4 regions of the Pullulanibacillus sp. KACC 23026 genome follow, and region 1 is predicted to be linked to each of the others. Evidence: riboswitches for the same ligand, from Rfam matches in the RefSeq annotation. Region 1 holds a riboswitch; each other region holds the start of a gene.
The links. Region 1 has a riboswitch for S-adenosylmethionine ahead of metH (methionine synthase). Riboswitches for the same ligand answer to the same signal wherever they lie in the genome.

Region 1 (4,215 bases):
GGTGTGCAAGAGAAGTTTGCCCACGAAAACGAGCGAGATGAGAGCCAAATTGGTGGGTAAGCCAAGCTTCCCCACGAAAACGGAGGCCGCCACCGCCCGAGCAATGGTGCGCAAAAAAACGACTCCCCCCCCCTGAGAAATGGTGCCGAAGGGGTAATAGGTGATGACATGAGTAGGCAGCGTTTGAAAAACTGCTTACGGCCGAACGCGAAAACAAGTGAGCAGGGTCCTTCACAACAAAATAAATAAAGGGGAGGGTTTGACCGTGTATTTTGAACCTTACATAGAAATAGCTGAGCAACTTTCGTCAGCGGATCCGGCTCATGACGTCCTGCATGTTAAGCGAGTATTTAAAAATGGACAAGCGATATTAGAAAAGGAATTGGAAGCGGATGAAGAGGTGGTTCTGACGGCTATTCTTCTTCATGAATTGATTAATTTGCCAAAGGACCACCCTTTTTCCTCACGATCCGGCGATTTGTGTGCAGAACTTGCTGGAGAATTACTTGAGACCCATCAATTTCCTATCGAAAAAAGGGAGGCAGTCCTCACCTGTATTCGTCATCATTCTTTTTCAAAAGGAATAGTTCCAAAGACGATCGAAGAAAAAATTGTGCAGGATGCGGATCGCTTAGATGCGATGGGCGCGATAGGGATTGCGCGTTGTTTTGCAACAAGTGCGGCTATGAAAAGACCCTTTTATCAAGAGAAGGATCCTTTTTCTAAAGACCGCGGGCTAGACGGTAAAGGGTATGCCGTTGATCATTTTTATCAAAAACTTCTTCGGTTAGGTGATGCGATGCATACAGAGGCAGCTAAAGGAATGGCCCAGTCACGACTTGAATTTATGAACCATTATCTTGATCAATTGGATAATGAACTGGGCTGAACCCCTAGAATGGAGGCTCCAACTGTCAATCCGCTAGTGTTGGCGGCGTCAAAACGCGCCATGGGAGGCTTTTTTGAATAGATCCTGACTGAGGGAACAAGCTAAAAGGGTCTCCATTTAAAACATGGAGTGTGTTTCTCATTTTCGATCTATTAGGAAGGAGTTTGAGATAAATGGGCCGCCAGCATAAAACGCGTGTAAATCGTGATGGGAATTCAACCACATTGCCTCAAACGCCGAAACAATTAAAACGCCCGTATGATCAAGGGGAAGAGCTTGAATTGGCTAGAGAGCTGGATGAGGTGTACGATTTAAAGGCGCGGCAAGGCTATTCTCCAACAGAAGTGGAACGAAAAAAAGAGAAGCACTAAAGTCAAAGCTTTGAGGGCAACCGCTCTCAAAGCTTTTCTAATATTAGATCAAAGTTGAAAAAACCCATTGACAATCAGATAAAACACATGTAAATTTTGAATTATATAAAAATCAAGACGATTAACTGACATGAATTGAATATGTTCTCTTATCAAGAGCAGGTGGAGGGACTGGCCCGATGAAGCCCGGCAACCGGAAAAAAGTGTGCTTTTTTCACGGTGCTAACTCCAGCAGACGTGTGTTCTGGCAGATGAGAGCCCCAATTATAACTAACCAAGGGTCTTTCTGCTGACAGAAAGGCTCTTTTTATTGTTTGGGAAACGATTAATGGAAAAATCATAGTCGGTATGAATGAGCCGCTGCGGACATGATGACAAAGCTGAACGGTGATATTTTTGAAAAAAATGGCTATTCCAGCTCAAACTCTCATAAGTCGATTCTTCCTGCCATGCATTTAGCGAAGAGGCACATAACATGATATGTCAGTCTAGGTTACGAAAGGAGCACGCAATGGATACAACTTTACAGCAGGCGATGAAACAGCGCATTCTTCTTTTAGATGGTGGAATGGGAACGCTTCTTCAACAAAAACAATTATCGGAGGCTGATTTTGGCGGCCCTGAGTTAGATGGCTGCAATGAATATTTGAATCTTACTCGTCCTGATGTCATTGAGGCGATACATCGCGACTATCTAGAAGCGGGTGCGGATATTATTTCGACCAATACTTTTGGTTCGACACCGCTTGTGTTAGCGGAATACGAAGTGGCAGAACGAGCGGAAGAGATTTCGAGAAAAGCGGCTGAATTAGCTAGAAAGGCGGCGGACGCCTACTCCACGAGTAAGTGGAGACGTTATGTGGCAGGGGCGATGGGACCTACGACCAAAAGTTTGTCGGTCACGGGAGGAGCGACCTTCGAAGAACTCTCTGAATCTTATAAAATCCAGGCTCGAGGTTTGATTGAAGGCGGTGCAGATGTCCTTCTTTTGGAAACGTCACAGGATCTTTTAAATGTAAAAGCAGCCAGTCTTGGAATCCGCCAAGCTTTTGAGGAGTTAGGAAAAGAGCTGCCTGTGATGATCTCAGGAACAATCGAGCCGATGGGAACGACGCTTGCCGGGCAAACGATTGATGCGTTTTATCTATCCGTGGAGCACCTTAAGCCTTTATCAGTCGGCTTGAACTGCGCAACAGGCCCTGAATTCATGCGCGACCATATTCGGACTCTAAGCGAATTGGCCCAATCCGGCGTCAGTTGTTATCCGAATGCAGGTCTTCCAGATGAGGAAGGACACTATCACGAAACACCGGTTAGTTTTGCGAAAAAGATGGCCGACTTTGCGGAACAGGGCTGGTTGAATGTGGTCGGCGGTTGCTGCGGCACGACGCCTGATCATATTGCTGAGCTTCGACAAGCAGTCGCTGGGAAAGCGCCTCGAACGCTTCCGGCTGTCCATTCCCATGCCGTATCAGGCCTGACCTCTTTGTTTTTGGAAGAGGATAATCGCCCGATAATGGTGGGTGAACGGACGAATGTCATTGGCTCGCGAAAATTTAAGCGGTTAATCCAAGAAGGCGACTATGAAGCAGCTTCAGAGATTGCAAGAGATCAAGTGAAGTCGGGAGCTCATGTCATTGATATTTGCCTGGCAGACCCTGATCGCGAGGAAAACGAAGACATGGAAGCTTTTCTTTCTAAAGTCGTTCGAAAGGTCAAGGTTCCGCTCATGATCGACTCAACGGATGCTCAGGTGGTTGAGCTCGGACTAAAGCAATCCCAAGGAAAAGCGATCATCAACTCTACGAATCTAGAAGACGGGGAAGAGCGGCTTGCTCGGTTTGCGAGATTAGCGAAAAAATATGGGGCCGCTCTAGTTGTCGGAACGATCGATGAAGAAGGGATGGCCGTAACTCGTGAACGGAAACTCGAGGTGGCCAAACGATCAGTTGACCTCCTTGTTAATAAATATGGTCTTGAGCGATCGGATCTTATTTTTGATCCACTGACCTTCCCCGTTGGAACGGGTGACGCCAAGTACATTGGCTCCGCACTTGAAACCGTTGAAGGCATCCGTTTATTAAAAGAGCACTTTCCGGAGTGCCCGACCATTTTGGGAATAAGCAATGTTTCTTTCGGTCTTCCTCCTGCAGGACGTGAGGTGCTGAACTCCGTCTTTTTATATGAGTGCACAAAGGCGGGGTTAGGCTACGCGATTGTCAACACAGAAAAGCTAGAGCGTTATGCCTCGATTTCTAAGGAAGAACGTGAGCTGGCCCAGAATCTCCTTTTTAAGACGACAGATGAACTTGTTCAGGAATTCACGGCCTTTTATCGCAAGAAAAAGCCAGTTGCGCCAGAGAATCGTCCACAGTTACCTTTAAATGAGCGGCTCGCTCAATATGTAGTGGAAGGGACTAAGCAGGGCTTGATTGACGATTTGAATGAGGCTCTGAAACAATCAAAGCCGTTGGACATTATTAATGGTCCGTTAATGGACGGCATGACGGAAGTCGGACGCTTGTTTAATTTAAATGAATTGATTGTTGCAGAAGTGCTTCAAAGCGCGGAGGTTATGAAAGCCGCTGTTGCTCATCTTGAACCCTTTATGGAGAAAACGGAAACGGCCAATAAGGGAAAGATCCTTCTTGCAACGGTCAAAGGGGATGTCCATGATATTGGCAAAAATTTAGTGGAGATCATTTTAACGAACAACGGCTTTGAGGTCATTAATTTGGGAATTAAGGTTCCCCCCGAACAGCTTATTCAAGCTTATCGTGAACACGAACCTGATATGATCGGCCTGTCGGGTCTTCTCGTCAAATCTGCCCAGCAAATGGTCGTAACAGCAGACGATTTACAAAAAGCAGGCGTGAAGGCCCCGCTGCTAGTCGGCGGGGCGGCTCTTACGAAAAAGTTCACGTACACCAAAATTAAGCCGCAGTATGAGCCTCC
Region 2 (4,215 bases), 2.3 Mb from region 1:
TGGTACCCATAAGTAATCGCTAAGTTCCCAAGACCGCCGCCACCGACAGCACCGGCCATGGCTGATGCTCCGATAAGTCCGATCGAGGCAATTGTCAAAGAAAGGATGATCGAACCGAGCGCCTCTGGTAAAAGAAAACGCCAGATAATTTGCCAAGGTGTTGCCCCCATTGATTGCGCGAGCTCAATGACCCCTTTATCAATTTCCAACAAGGAGTTCTCAACAAGTCGGCCAATGTATGGCGCCGTAAACAGCACCAGTGGAACAATCGCAGCAGTTGTCCCAATCGAAGTATGAACGATAAGACGTGTAAAAGGAATGATTGCTACCACTAGAATAATAAAAGGAATGGATCTAAAAATATTAATAATTATATTTAAAATGGTATAAACCACTTTATTCTCTAGGATACCTTCTTCTCTTGTGATGACGAGAATCACACCAAGCGGAATTCCAATTAGGATAGAAATAAGAAATGCCACGACAACCATGTAGAGTGTTTGCTCGACAGACTGAAGCAATTCCGGCCAAAACCAAGACCAATCAAATGCCATTTAGATCAACCTCCTTAATGTTAACCTCTTGGCTTTTGATAAACTGAATCGTCTTTTTGACTTCATCTTCATTACCAATAAAATCAACAATTAAATTACCAAAAGGGGTTCCTTGGAGCTCGGTTACCATGCCATGAATGACGCTGACATGGACGTCAAATTTCTTAGCAACGGTTGAAAGTAGCGGTTCACTCGTTGAATTTCCTTTAAAGATAATGCGATAAAGAAAATGGTCATTTGTTTGGTTTTCAATGAATCCCCGTTTGATGGAATCTGGAATACTATCATTCAATACCGTGCGCACAAAATTTTTCGCAATATCAGTTTGCGGATCAGAAAAGACATCAAGGACAGAGCCTTGCTCCACGATCACGCCACCTTCAATGACCGCCACTTTATCACAAGTATCACGGATGACATTCATTTCATGAGTGATCATTAAAATCGTAATGCCCAATTCATCTCTCACACGTTTTAATAGTTCTAAAACAGATCTTGTCGTATCAGGATCAAGAGCAGATGTCGCCTCATCACACAACAGAATATGGGGATCTGTTGCCAAAGCACGAGCAATTCCCACCCGTTGCTTTTGTCCTCCAGACAGCTGTTCAGGATACTGATGGGCTTTATCTTCTAAGCCAACAAACGATAAAAGCTCCATAACCTTTGCTTCGATTTCCTTCTTGGGTCTGCCCTCCAGCACGAGCGGCATCGCCACATTTCCGAAAACGGTTTTTGCTTGAAGCAAATTAAATTGCTGAAAAATCATCCCAATCTTTTTCCGCTCTTTTCTCAGTTCTTTAGGCGATAGAGATTGAATGTCCACCCCTTCAATAAGAACCTGTCCAGAAGTCGGACGTTCAAGAAGATTCACACAGCGAATCAAAGTACTTTTACCCGCCCCACTGAATCCAATGACGCCAAAGATCTCGCCTTTCTTGACTTCAAGATTAATGCCTTTTAAAGCAGTGACCGTCTTCGATTTACTTTTACCGTAAACTTTGTGTACATCTTTAAGAATGAGCACCGGTTTGACCTCCTATCTCTCAACCTATTTTTCACATCAAAAAACCTCTTTCATTCAAAATGAAAGAGGTTTACATGTATCGTACCTTATCTTTCAGAATGAAAAATAATTCTGCAGGAAGTAGCACCTTTCCCTTTGGAAGGTTGCTGGACGTCATCGGGCCTGTCCCTCAGTCTCTCTGGATAAGTGTTATATGAAATTATCAATAGTTCGAATCGAACATTCTCAATATTAAAAGATATACCCCAGAGTGTCAATCAGAAAAATGAGAGAAAGCAAACCGACAGCGCTATCATTCCTTTAATAGCAATGAAATATTTTTTTGAGTTTGGCTGAGCTTGTGGTATTTTCGGATGGTTTCTGGGACTTTGGAGGAGGTTCTAGGATCTTTCTCAAATTGATAGTGAGAAACATTGGCCTTCTTGGTTTTTTTGGGGATGTTCTCGGATTTTTGGCTGACCTTCTGGCATGTTTGGTCGACCTTCTTAGATTTTTGGCAAACCTTCTTGGATTTTTCTCAATTTGAATGTGGGCACATTGACCTTCTTGGATGTTTCGCGGATGTTCTCGGATTTTTGTTCGACCTTCTCAGATCTTTGGCTGACCTTCTTAGATTTTTCGCCAACCTTCTCGGATCTTTCTCATATTGAAAGTGGGCAACATTGACCTTCTTGGATTTTTTGGGGATGTTCTCGGATTTTTGGCCGACCTTCTGGCATGTTTGGTCGACCTTCTTAGATTTTTCGCCAACCTTCTCGGATCTTTCTCAATTTGAATGTGGGCACATTGACCTTCTTGGATTTTTTGGGGATGTTCTCAGATTTTTGGCTGACCTTCTGGCATGTTTGGTCGACCTTCTTAGATTTTTTGCCGACCTTCTCGGCTCTTTCTCAATTTGAATGTGGGCACATTGACCTTCTTGGATTTTTTGGGGATGTTCTCAGATTTTTGGCTGACCTTCTGGCATGTTTGGTCGACCTTCTTAGATTTTTTGCCGACCTTCTCGGATCTTTCTCAATTTGAATGTGGGCACATTGACCTTCTTGGATTTTTTGGGGATGTTCTCAGATTTTTGGCTGACCTTCTGGCATGTTTGGTCGACCTTCTTAGATTTTTTGCCGACCTTCTCGGCTCTTTCTCAATTTGAAAGTGGGCACATTGACCTTCTTGGATGTTTCGCGGATGTTCTCGGATTTTTGTTCGACCTTCTTGGATCTTTGGCTGACCTTCTAGCATTTTTAGCCGACCTTCTTGGATCTTTGGCTGACCTTCTTAGATTTTTGGCAAACCTTCTCGGATTTCCCATCGACCTTCTAGATTTCCACCCAACCTTCTCGGGTTTTCTACCAGGGCAAATTATGGGGGTTGAAAATATATGTTTCCACATTCATAATTCTATATTAAAACACGGAGACTAATACTGCTGAGTCGATGTTTCTTACGGAATATCCTATAGGAGGTCATCTTATGGATGAGCAGCTCCACTTGTTGGTGCAACGTTTAGAACTTGCTCAACAAGATTTCAACTATGCGGAGCCAGGACACGTTGACAGAGCTATTGATCATTTAGGGGCAGCTGAAATGGAACTGGCGTTGTATCTTCAGGAGACTCGACTTAGTCATGAAGCATGAGCAGCAATAGCCGCTCATGCTTTTTAAGTCGATATATAAACTTATTCAGTGATTATCCAACTAATTAGATGAAACCAAATGCTTAAACCTTAGCGTCTGGAATACTATTTTATGAAAGGATACCTTTCCTCAAACTTATTTATTCCTATAATTGATAAATCCTGGCTTCATGAGGGCGAAGGGTGGTAAATTGAATACTTTCTTTTTCGGTGACATCAGAGTAATTTGCTAATTTAAGCTGCTTGTTGGTTTCGTCGAGAACCGAATCCAATTTAAAAACTGTGGAGTGATCCGAATGATTAAGAATGATCAACCACAGCGAATCCTCCCATTTGCGAGTATACACGTAGAGATGCTCATCTCCCACTGACAGGTCGTTATAATCGCCATATACCATGACCGGATTCTCTTTTCTCATTTTTATGAGACGTTTATAGTAATAAAAGACAGAATCTGGATCTTCTAATGACTCTTTTACATTTATCTCTTTATAGTTTGGATTTACCTTAATCCATGGTTGACCGGTCGTAAATCCGGCATTGGCTGAATCATCCCATTGGATGGGAGTGCGAGAGTTGTCTCGGCTTAACAAAATTAAGCTATCCAGCACTTCGTTTGGGTCTCTTCCTTTGTCCACTTCTTCTTTGTATTTATTCTTCATGGCAATATCTTGGTAATCTTCAATGGAGTTGAAACGAACACCCGTCATTCCTATTTCTTCACCTTGATAAATATAAGGAATGCCTGGAAGTGTATGAATCATTGTCGCGAATAGCTTGGCTGACTCCTTGCGATAGGCTTGGTCATTTCCATAGCGTGTCACCTGTCTTGTATGATCATGATTGTTCAAAAACTGGGAGTTCGTCCCTTTCCCTTTTAACCCTTCATACCAGCGCTTTTGAATGTCCTTAAAGCGTTGCATGTCCCAAGTTGGCATATCGTCTGCCACCTCGAAATGAAATAAAGTATGAAGTTCATGACGATCTTCCCCTACGTAAAGGA
Region 3 (4,215 bases), 640 kb from region 1:
GCGTAACCTCAGTCCCTTATTTCGGCATTCCGTCCCATTTCGAGGCGGATAGCGTAGTCTCGTTACGCTCAATCGAAATAGGCGTAACGTCAATCCGTTATTTCGGCATCCCAGCCCGATTAGCGACGGGATAGCGTAGTCTCGTTACGCTCAACTGAAATAGGCGTAACCTCAGTCCCTTATTTCGGCATTCCGTCCCATTTCGAGGCGGATAGCGTATTCTCGTTACGCTCAATCAAAATAGGCGTAACGGCATTTCTTTATTTCGGCATTCCGGCCCATTTCACGGGGGATTGTGTATCCTCGTTACGCTCAATCAAAATAGGCGTAACGGCAATCCGTTATTTCGGCATTCCGACCCGATTCGCGGCGGATAGCGAATCCTCGTTACGCTCAAACGAAATAGGCGTAACGGCATTTCTTTATTTCGGCAATTCAGCCCGATTCCTGGAGGATAGTGTATCCTCGTTACGCTCAAACGAAATAGGCGTAACGGCATTTCTTTATTTCGGCAATTCAGCCCGATTCCTGGAGGATAGTGTATCCTCGTTACGCTCAATCAAAATAGGCGTAACGGCATTTCTTTATTTCGGCATTCCGGCCCGATTCCCGGAGGATTGCGTATTCTCGTTACGCTCAATCAAAATAGGCGTAACGGCATTTCTTTATTTCGGCAATTCAGCCCGATTCCCGGAGGATTGCGTATTCTCGTTACGCTCAATCAAAATAGGCGTAACGTCTGTCCCTTATTTCGGCATTCCGGCCGGATTCGCGGCGGATAGCGAATCCTCGTTACGCTCAACCGAATTAGGCATAACGTCAGTCCTTTATTTCAGCACTCTGGCCCATTTCACGGAGGATAGCGTATTCTCGTTACGCCTAATCAACCACAGTGTAACGACTGCCAGTATGAGGCTCAACCCAGGCGAGTGGTGACATAACTACATCTCCACCCCCCCTTAAAAAAATCAATTGGATGGCTTAAAAAGCCATCCAATTTGTATTTAGCGCCACATGACGCCTTTTTCTCTATTTTTTCTATTTATAAGCTGGATGAACAGCAAGGGTCTTACTCTTTAAATACTCTTCTTCTCGAGCTCTTTCAACCTCAAGCCGTTTTTCAAGACTCCGTTCATACTCCGAATAATTAATACCGTGGGTTTGATACAAGGCTTTTTCCATTTCATTCGTGTAGGTCACGTGAATGGTGTTAATAATGAATCATCCCTTTCATTTGTTTAACCATAACCATTTTAGCACCCCGATCTTACGGGTAACAATTCTGATTTGAAAGGGTATGATCATTCTGACAATGCTCACATGGGATGACCATTAAATATAGAGAGATTGAATACAATTGCTCCCTATTCCTAGCTTTTAAGGCATGATTCACAAAACGGGCCGGCCGTAAGCCTAAACGTGTGCTCGGAAGGTTCCAGAACTATCAGTGGCTACAGAGAAACCTCCGCCTCGGCGGCCTGTTGGACTTGCTTAATCTTTTGAAGGCGTTTAGATTTCAAAGGCATTTGTAAGCTAATGCGCGTAATATCTTCAAGAATCGCACTTGCAGTCGGCATGCCTCCTGCACCTGGTCCTTTTAAAGTTAACGCCCCTAACAAATCTGTGTGGACGGTCACCGCATTCTCAACACCTTCAACACCGTACAAAGGATGACTTTTATCGATAAATTTGGGTGTAATGGAGGCGTGAATCCGTCCTGAGTCATCGATAAAAGCCTCAGCTACTAGCTTCATACGCCCGCCCTTTTTTGCCGCTTCGTGCAAGTCCTCACTTGTCAGGCCCTCAATGCCGATTCGCGTGACCTCTTCCCGATTTGGCTGCTTCCCAAAAACATCCTGGCAAAGAATCATCAATTTATAAAAAGCATCATACCCCTTTATATCGCTTGTGGGGTCCGCCTCTGCATAACCAAGGTCCTGAGCGGCTTTCAATGATTTTTTAAAGGAATGCAGATGACTGCGCATATCCGTCAAGATAAAATTGGATGTTCCGTTTAAGATCCCTTCAATTCGCGATACTTTGTTCACATGCAACAAATCCGTGATAGTTCTAATAATTGGGATTCCACCTGCAACGGTTGCTTCATAACCAATCACGGTCTGATTTTCCTTTGCCAGCTGCCTTAAGACGACGCCTCTTTCGGCAAACATCTCCTTATTTGCTGTTATAACTGGAATTCCGTGTTCTAAAGCGCTCTTAATATATGTAAATGCGGGCTCCACCCCTACGATGGCTTCAATAACAAGATCAATGGTCCCTGACTTGATCGCTGATAAAAAATCAATAGACAGTTGGACCGATTCATCAATATCTCGTTTTTGCCCTGTGTCCTTAATGACTAAATGGGTAATCGATAAGTCATCGCCAAGTAATTCACGAAGCGCCTCTTTTCGAGTTTGAATCAGGTTGTAGACGCTAGAGCCGACCGTACCGAATCCTAAAAGACAAATATTAATTGCCATATAACCATCCCTTCTCATACTAAACACTGCAAGTTCTATCATGTTTTATTTGAAATAAGGGTCCATATTGGAATGTTATATTAAATTTCAGAGTGAAATTGGGCGATCCTTTTTCTTTAAACTCATTTAATACTAACAGACACTAATAAAACCCCTGGGTCGACAGGGGTTTATAATAGTTATAAATCCTTATCGCTCAAGCGTATGCTTGCAGGAATTGGCACCTTTTCCGATCAACTTGATCGGAGGTTGCCGGGTTTCATCGGGCCAGTCCCTCCACCTCTCTGGATAAGAAACACACTATGAAATTGTAAATTAATTATTATTTATAATATTAACAACATCTTATAATTTTTGTCAACAGTCTGATAACAGACTTAAGTGATAATTTTAGGTGCTCGATTTGGTTGAAGGAATCATTAGGGAGCAAGACAATTTTCCGGGGAGAAAAGGCTTATTTTTGAAAATCATCATGGCCGATTCCTTCCTAACATTAGACAACGAGATAAGAATGACTGCTTCCAAGTATCAGAATGGATTCAAGGGTTAATTGATCATTAAACGCCCCTTCAACTTGAACAACGCCTTCGGAACATAATTGCAAAAGGGGCTGTTCGCCTCTTAATATTTTCTCTAAACTCGCCTCATTTTGAGCGGTGACCACAATTGATGCTTTGGCTGAAGGTTCTTCTTTTAAAATCTCGTGCCTCTTGTTTGAAATAACCATCCAGATTCGATTTTGTTGAACCACAAATTCTATCGTAAGAGATTTCTTAGCATACAACGGATATAACGATGTCTTCCCTTCCAAAGCCTCGATAAACTGTTGTACCTCTTCCATAATCATTGACAAATCCCCCAACTCTTTATTAGGCCTGCAGATCAGCGATTAATGTTCTCACAAATAGTTTGCATGGTCTTTTCATTTTATTGTGACAGACTTTGAATGATACGTCTATCCAACATCATGACTATTCGAATCCTTTTTCACCTATACGTTTTCATAAATTGGGGTCCATGCATCTCTTTGTTAAAATGATGATGGAGATTTGTCCTATGAACCGGCTGTTTTGGTGTTCTGTTTTTGCTATTCCGATCATTTTTTTTAAAGCTATTCTTGAAGACTTCATCCTTTTTAATGGGGGGATGAACGGCTTTATTTTTCTCATTTTTTTTTGAAGGCTTATTTGCTTTTGGAGAAGGGGGTTGAGGAGAGACTTTATTCTTAGTCTTATTTTTGTTCTGAGCGTTGTTCTCTCCCCCTTTTCCTTTAGCCTCTGAAGCACCCGCTTTTCCATTTCCCTTCTTCAATGCTCGCGGTGAAGACAGTGACGGGGCTTTTGTTAGATCATTCGTCTGCTTTTTGAGTTGTCCTTTATTCGCTGGAGAAATCACTCGGTTGTCCTGTCCTTGGGGAGAAGGCACCTGTTTCGGCGTGGTTTTCTTAGTTGACTCATGCGTATAAGTATATAAATCCTTCACAGACATCGTTTTAGCTTTTTTGACCGTAACAGTTGGATCTACCTTATTCACTTTTTTATATAAGATGAATTTACCAGCCGTCATGCCTTCCTTAGCGGCTGTTTTCCGAGTTTTCATATTGGCCTTCAGAACCTGAACCGTTCCTTGGTGAGATGAAAAATCGGGCTGTTTCTTTATCTCTTGAACCGCTTGGTTAATCGTTGCTGTCATCTTCTTAGCCTTATCTCCAGTCACCTTTGTGTCTACCGCT
Region 4 (4,215 bases), 1.6 Mb from region 1:
CATCCGTGCTGAAAGGGTTTTAATTCCCCTCATCACAAGCCATGAATCATGAACACCCAATATGCTGCCAAAACCATTTTGAATCTGGTACACTTTTTGCGACAGTTCCTCTGAGTTAACGGTCACGAGTCCTGCTACAACATCAGAATGGCCGCCAATAAACTTGGTTGCAGAGTGAATCACAACATCCCAGCCAAGGGCATGGGGGTTCTGCAAATAAGGTGACATAAAGGTATTATCCACAATGGACAATAGACCTTTTTCTTTGGCAAATTGAGCCACTGCTTTTAAGTCAATAACCCGAAGCTGTGGATTAGAAGGGGTTTCAATATAAATCGCTTTCGTCTCTGGACGGACCGCTTTCTCTAGTTGAGAGAGATCGGTAAGGTCAACAAAGGTAGTTGTAATCCCTAGTCTAGGAAAAATTTGCGAAAGGGCTCTGAATGCCCCCCCATAAATATCCTCGCAGGCCACCACATGACTTCCCGCTTCAAGGGTTAAAAAGACACTCGTGATTGCGGCCATTCCCGATGCAAATGCAAAGCCAGCCTTTCCCCCCTCCAGTTCAGCGATGATTTTTTCTAACGCCTGTCTCGTTGGATTTCCAGATCGGGCATAATCAAATTCAGGAGGTTGATCCCAGTCAAACTGATGAAAGGTTGAGGCTTGGTAAATAGGAACACTTGCCGCTCCCGTTTGCCCATCAACCTCAACTCCCGTATGTAGGTTTAACGTTTCAAACTTCATCGTTTCACGCTCCCCTTCGCTTTATTAAAGGCTTGATCCAGGTCAGATAAAATGTCCTCAATATGTTCGATCCCTACTGAGAATCGGAGAAGTGTATCGGTCACGCCAATCGCATCACGGATCTCTTTTGGAATATCCGCATGTGTTTGCACAGCAGGATACGTCATGAGCGATTCAACACCACCCAAACTCTCGGCAAAGGTGATGACTTTTAACTCTTTCAAAATGTGAGGGACAAGCTCCGCATTCTCCACATCAAAGGAAATCATCCCGCCATACCCCGTTGATTGCTTCTCTTGAATGGCACGTCCTGGATGATCCTTTAGCCCCGGATAATAGACCTTCTTAATAATGGGGTGATCCTGTAGCCATTCAGCAACACGTCTTGTATTCGTCTCATGTGCTTCCATTCTTAGCGCTAACGTCTTAAGACCGCGAAGCATTAACCAGCTGTCTTGCGGACCAAGAACAGCCCCTTGTGAATTTTGATAGAATTGAAGACTTTTTCCTAATTCCTCATCCTTTGCGACCAAGATCCCGCTTAGAACATCATTATGGCCGCCAAGATATTTGGTACCCGAATGAATAACCAGGTCGGCACCTAGCTCTAATGGGCGCTGAAAATAAGGTGTCAAAAAGGTATTATCAACTATAACTAATATTCCGTGTTTTTTAGCTAGAGCCACACATGCCTGAATATCACAAATCTTCATTGTAGGATTACTCGGAGTCTCAATAAAAATCGCTTTCGTCTCTGGGCGAATGGCTTCGGCAATTGCTGACTGTTCCCTTGTATCTACAAACGTAAAGTCGACTCCATAGGGTTTAACAACCTGTTCAAACAAACGATAAGTACCGCCATAAAGATCATCACTTGAGATAATGTGGTCACCAGGCTTGAACAACTGACATATACAAGCAATCGCTGCCATGCCTGACGCAAAGGCGAGCCCTGTCGCACCCCCTTCTAAAGAAGCGACGGTTTCTTCTAAAGCTCGGCGGGTTGGATTATCCAATCTCGAGTAGTCAAAACCCGTGCTTGTCCCGAGAGCCGGATGCGAGTACGTTGTCGAATGATAGATTGGAAGAACAACAGCTCCAGTCTGCGGATCCCTCCGATTCCCTGATTGAACCAATTTTGTCTCTAATTTCATCCCTATCCATCCTCCAAATGTTGCATAATGATTGAAAAAACCTTTTTATTTTTAAAAATATTTAGATTAAACAAAAGCAAAGATTCAGCCCTCTAAAAATAATAAAAAGGTCCTTCTCCAACCGAGAAAGACCTAATCTTAAAAACTAGAAGTTAAGTTCCTCATCTGTCAGAAAAATTTTCTGCTGGAGTTAGCACCGTGAAAAAGGAAAATCCTTTTTTCGGTTGCCGGGCGTCATCGGGCCAGTCCCTCAGCCTACTCTTGATAAGAGAAGGTATTAAATTTTTTAAAGAGGACAAACTCCCCTTTTTCAGACGGGAATTATAATTATTACTTTACTCCGATAACATCTGTGCTGTCAACCATTCTTTATCACTAAAAAAAGATTAACCGAACAGGTCATCCTCTTGTTTAAACCACACTAATCATACCGTCTGACCTCTTTGAACAAGCGATTAATAGAACAGCCAAAACCACCATTAATAAGCCGTTAATCTTAAAAATAATCGTTGCTTTGTACTCGTCTGCTAAAATAACAGGAAAGCGCGATAGTACCAACGGGCATTACTCTTTGAACGTAAAAAAGGCCGACTCCTCTAATTAATCGAAAAGTCTGCGCCCTTATAGATAGTTAGCTTTAAAACCTTCATAATCATCAAGAACTTTTTTTTGCTCTCCCTCGGAGTGATAGATGGGCTCAAGCAAGGCGCTGAGCAAAAGGTGTTTTTCCTGCTCCTTAAGTTGGTCGTTCTTTATTAGAGCTCGGCACTGACCGAGGAAATCCACATACTTGTCAAATTCCGGTTCAAAGCGTTCTTCCAGCTCTTGCTTGATTCTTTTGGTAAGCAATGGACTTGCCCCTTCTGTAGCAATGGCAATCGTCAGTTTACCTCTCGTAACAAGAGCAGGTGAGGAAAAATTCCCGAGGCTCGGCTGACTGACCACATTTAGAAGCTGATGATCTGAGACACGCTTCGCAATGATTGCATTTAACGCCTTGTCATCAGTTGCCGCAATGACAATAAAAGCGGTCTCTTCATCCCCCTCCTCATAGTCCCTCTTAATCCAGGTCATCTCTCCTCTTTCCAGATACCCCTTAAATGAAGGGTGAAGATTTGGACTGATGACCGTCACTCTTGCTTCCCCTCTGACTAAGTTTTCCATCTTTCGAAAAGCCACTTGGCCGCCGCCTATGATGAGGGCTGTTCTCCCTTTAATATCTAAAACAATTGGATACCCGCTCATCCTACTTCTTCAACCTCTTCTAAATTTAAACCTTCCATAACCCGGTCCACCAAGACTGTTCTCAGATTCTTATGAGAACCAAGAGGCCGGCAAAGATAAAAGGTTTGGTCAGGAGATTGAAGCGCCTCAATGGCCTCCTCCATCTCCCTCATTAAAAGACCCGTAAACATGAGATAGGGAATCACAAAGATTTGCTTAAAGGGAGAGGTTTTGGCATTCTTCAGACCTGTGCCAAGGAGAGGCTCACAAGCTGCTAGAAAACAAGTACTGACAGGCATCGCTTCTTTCTCCCATAGGCGCTGACTAATGTCCTTAAACGCCTCCTGAATATCTGGATCTGAGCTTCCTCTTCCAACAAGCAAAACGGCAGAATTCCCCAAGACTGGAGTCCCTTTTTCATAGATTCGGTCAGATAGAATATCAATAATCTTAGAATCACAACCAAATGGATCACCAAAGTGAAAGCGAATTTCAGGGTAATCTTTGCTGATCGCGGCTATTTCTCTTGGAATATCTTGCTTGACATGTCCCGCCGCTAAAAGAAGCACGGGCTGAATCAATATATCGGTAGCCCCGCGCTTAATACATCTCTCAATTCCCTTTTTAATAGAAGGATTGACTAATTCGAGGAAGCAAATCTCTTGGATCTGGACAGGAACGTGCTCGATACAAGACTGGATAAAAGTGACAGCCTGATCGACCCCTCTCTTTACCCGGGTTCCATGACTGATATAGAGAACGGCTTGCATATTACAGGACCTCCTGAACCCGTTTGTTAAGAAGAGAATCGAACCACTGAATTTGTTCTCGTAAAGATACAACCTCACCTATAACAATCATCGTTGGGTTTTGTATCTTGGCTTCTGCCGCCTGCCTCACAATGGTTTCAAGCGTGCCGGTGACCGTTCGCTGTTTGGATGTCGTTCCCCATTCAATTAGAGCGATCGGAGTTGCAGCGGCTTTTCCATGCTTCACCAAGTTCGCTACAATTTTGGGCAGCTCCCGTACCCCCATATAGATGGCCAAAGTATCGATCCCATTAGCCAAGGTTTTCCACTTGCTTTCATCC

Region 2: it holds a riboswitch for S-adenosylmethionine, as region 1 does, so the genes downstream of both, PU629_RS19095 (methionine ABC transporter ATP-binding protein) here and metH (methionine synthase) in region 1, are expected to answer to the same signal.
Region 3: it holds a riboswitch for S-adenosylmethionine, as region 1 does, so the genes downstream of both, PU629_RS05185 (homoserine dehydrogenase) here and metH (methionine synthase) in region 1, are expected to answer to the same signal.
Region 4: it holds a riboswitch for S-adenosylmethionine, as region 1 does, so the genes downstream of both, PU629_RS01155 (trans-sulfuration enzyme family protein) here and metH (methionine synthase) in region 1, are expected to answer to the same signal.

The regions. Positions count from the first base shown of each region.
Region 1 covers NZ_CP119107.1:1,828,904-1,833,118, forward strand. Annotated here, with positions in the region: gene PU629_RS08520 (HD domain-containing protein) at 266-889, shown strand; gene PU629_RS08525 (YfhD family protein) at 1,063-1,260, shown strand; SAM riboswitch class I at 1,407-1,518, shown strand; gene metH (methionine synthase) at 1,772-4,215, shown strand, end outside.
Region 2 covers NZ_CP119107.1:4,121,914-4,126,128, forward strand. Annotated here, with positions in the region: gene PU629_RS19090 (methionine ABC transporter permease) at 1-554, opposite strand, end outside; gene PU629_RS19095 (methionine ABC transporter ATP-binding protein) at 544-1,581, opposite strand; SAM riboswitch class I at 1,665-1,770, opposite strand; gene PU629_RS19100 (hypothetical protein) at 2,640-2,999, shown strand; gene PU629_RS19105 (hypothetical protein) at 3,049-3,213, shown strand; gene PU629_RS19110 (glycoside hydrolase family 13 protein) at 3,359-4,215, opposite strand, start outside.
Region 3 covers NZ_CP119107.1:1,186,932-1,191,146, reverse strand. Annotated here, with positions in the region: gene PU629_RS05190 (hypothetical protein) at 1-134, shown strand, start outside; gene PU629_RS22550 (YuzK family famiily protein) at 1,039-1,182, opposite strand; gene PU629_RS05185 (homoserine dehydrogenase) at 1,452-2,483, opposite strand; SAM riboswitch class I at 2,670-2,778, opposite strand; gene PU629_RS05180 (hypothetical protein) at 2,977-3,330, opposite strand; gene PU629_RS05175 (anti-sigma factor domain-containing protein) at 3,471-4,215, opposite strand, start outside.
Region 4 covers NZ_CP119107.1:242,711-246,925, reverse strand. Annotated here, with positions in the region: gene PU629_RS01160 (aminotransferase class I/II-fold pyridoxal phosphate-dependent enzyme) at 1-747, opposite strand, end outside; gene PU629_RS01155 (trans-sulfuration enzyme family protein) at 744-1,901, opposite strand; SAM riboswitch class I at 2,060-2,172, opposite strand; gene PU629_RS01150 (hypothetical protein) at 2,313-2,459, opposite strand; gene PU629_RS01145 (precorrin-2 dehydrogenase/sirohydrochlorin ferrochelatase family protein) at 2,523-3,146, opposite strand; gene PU629_RS01140 (sirohydrochlorin chelatase) at 3,143-3,895, opposite strand; gene cobA (uroporphyrinogen-III C-methyltransferase) at 3,897-4,215, opposite strand, start outside.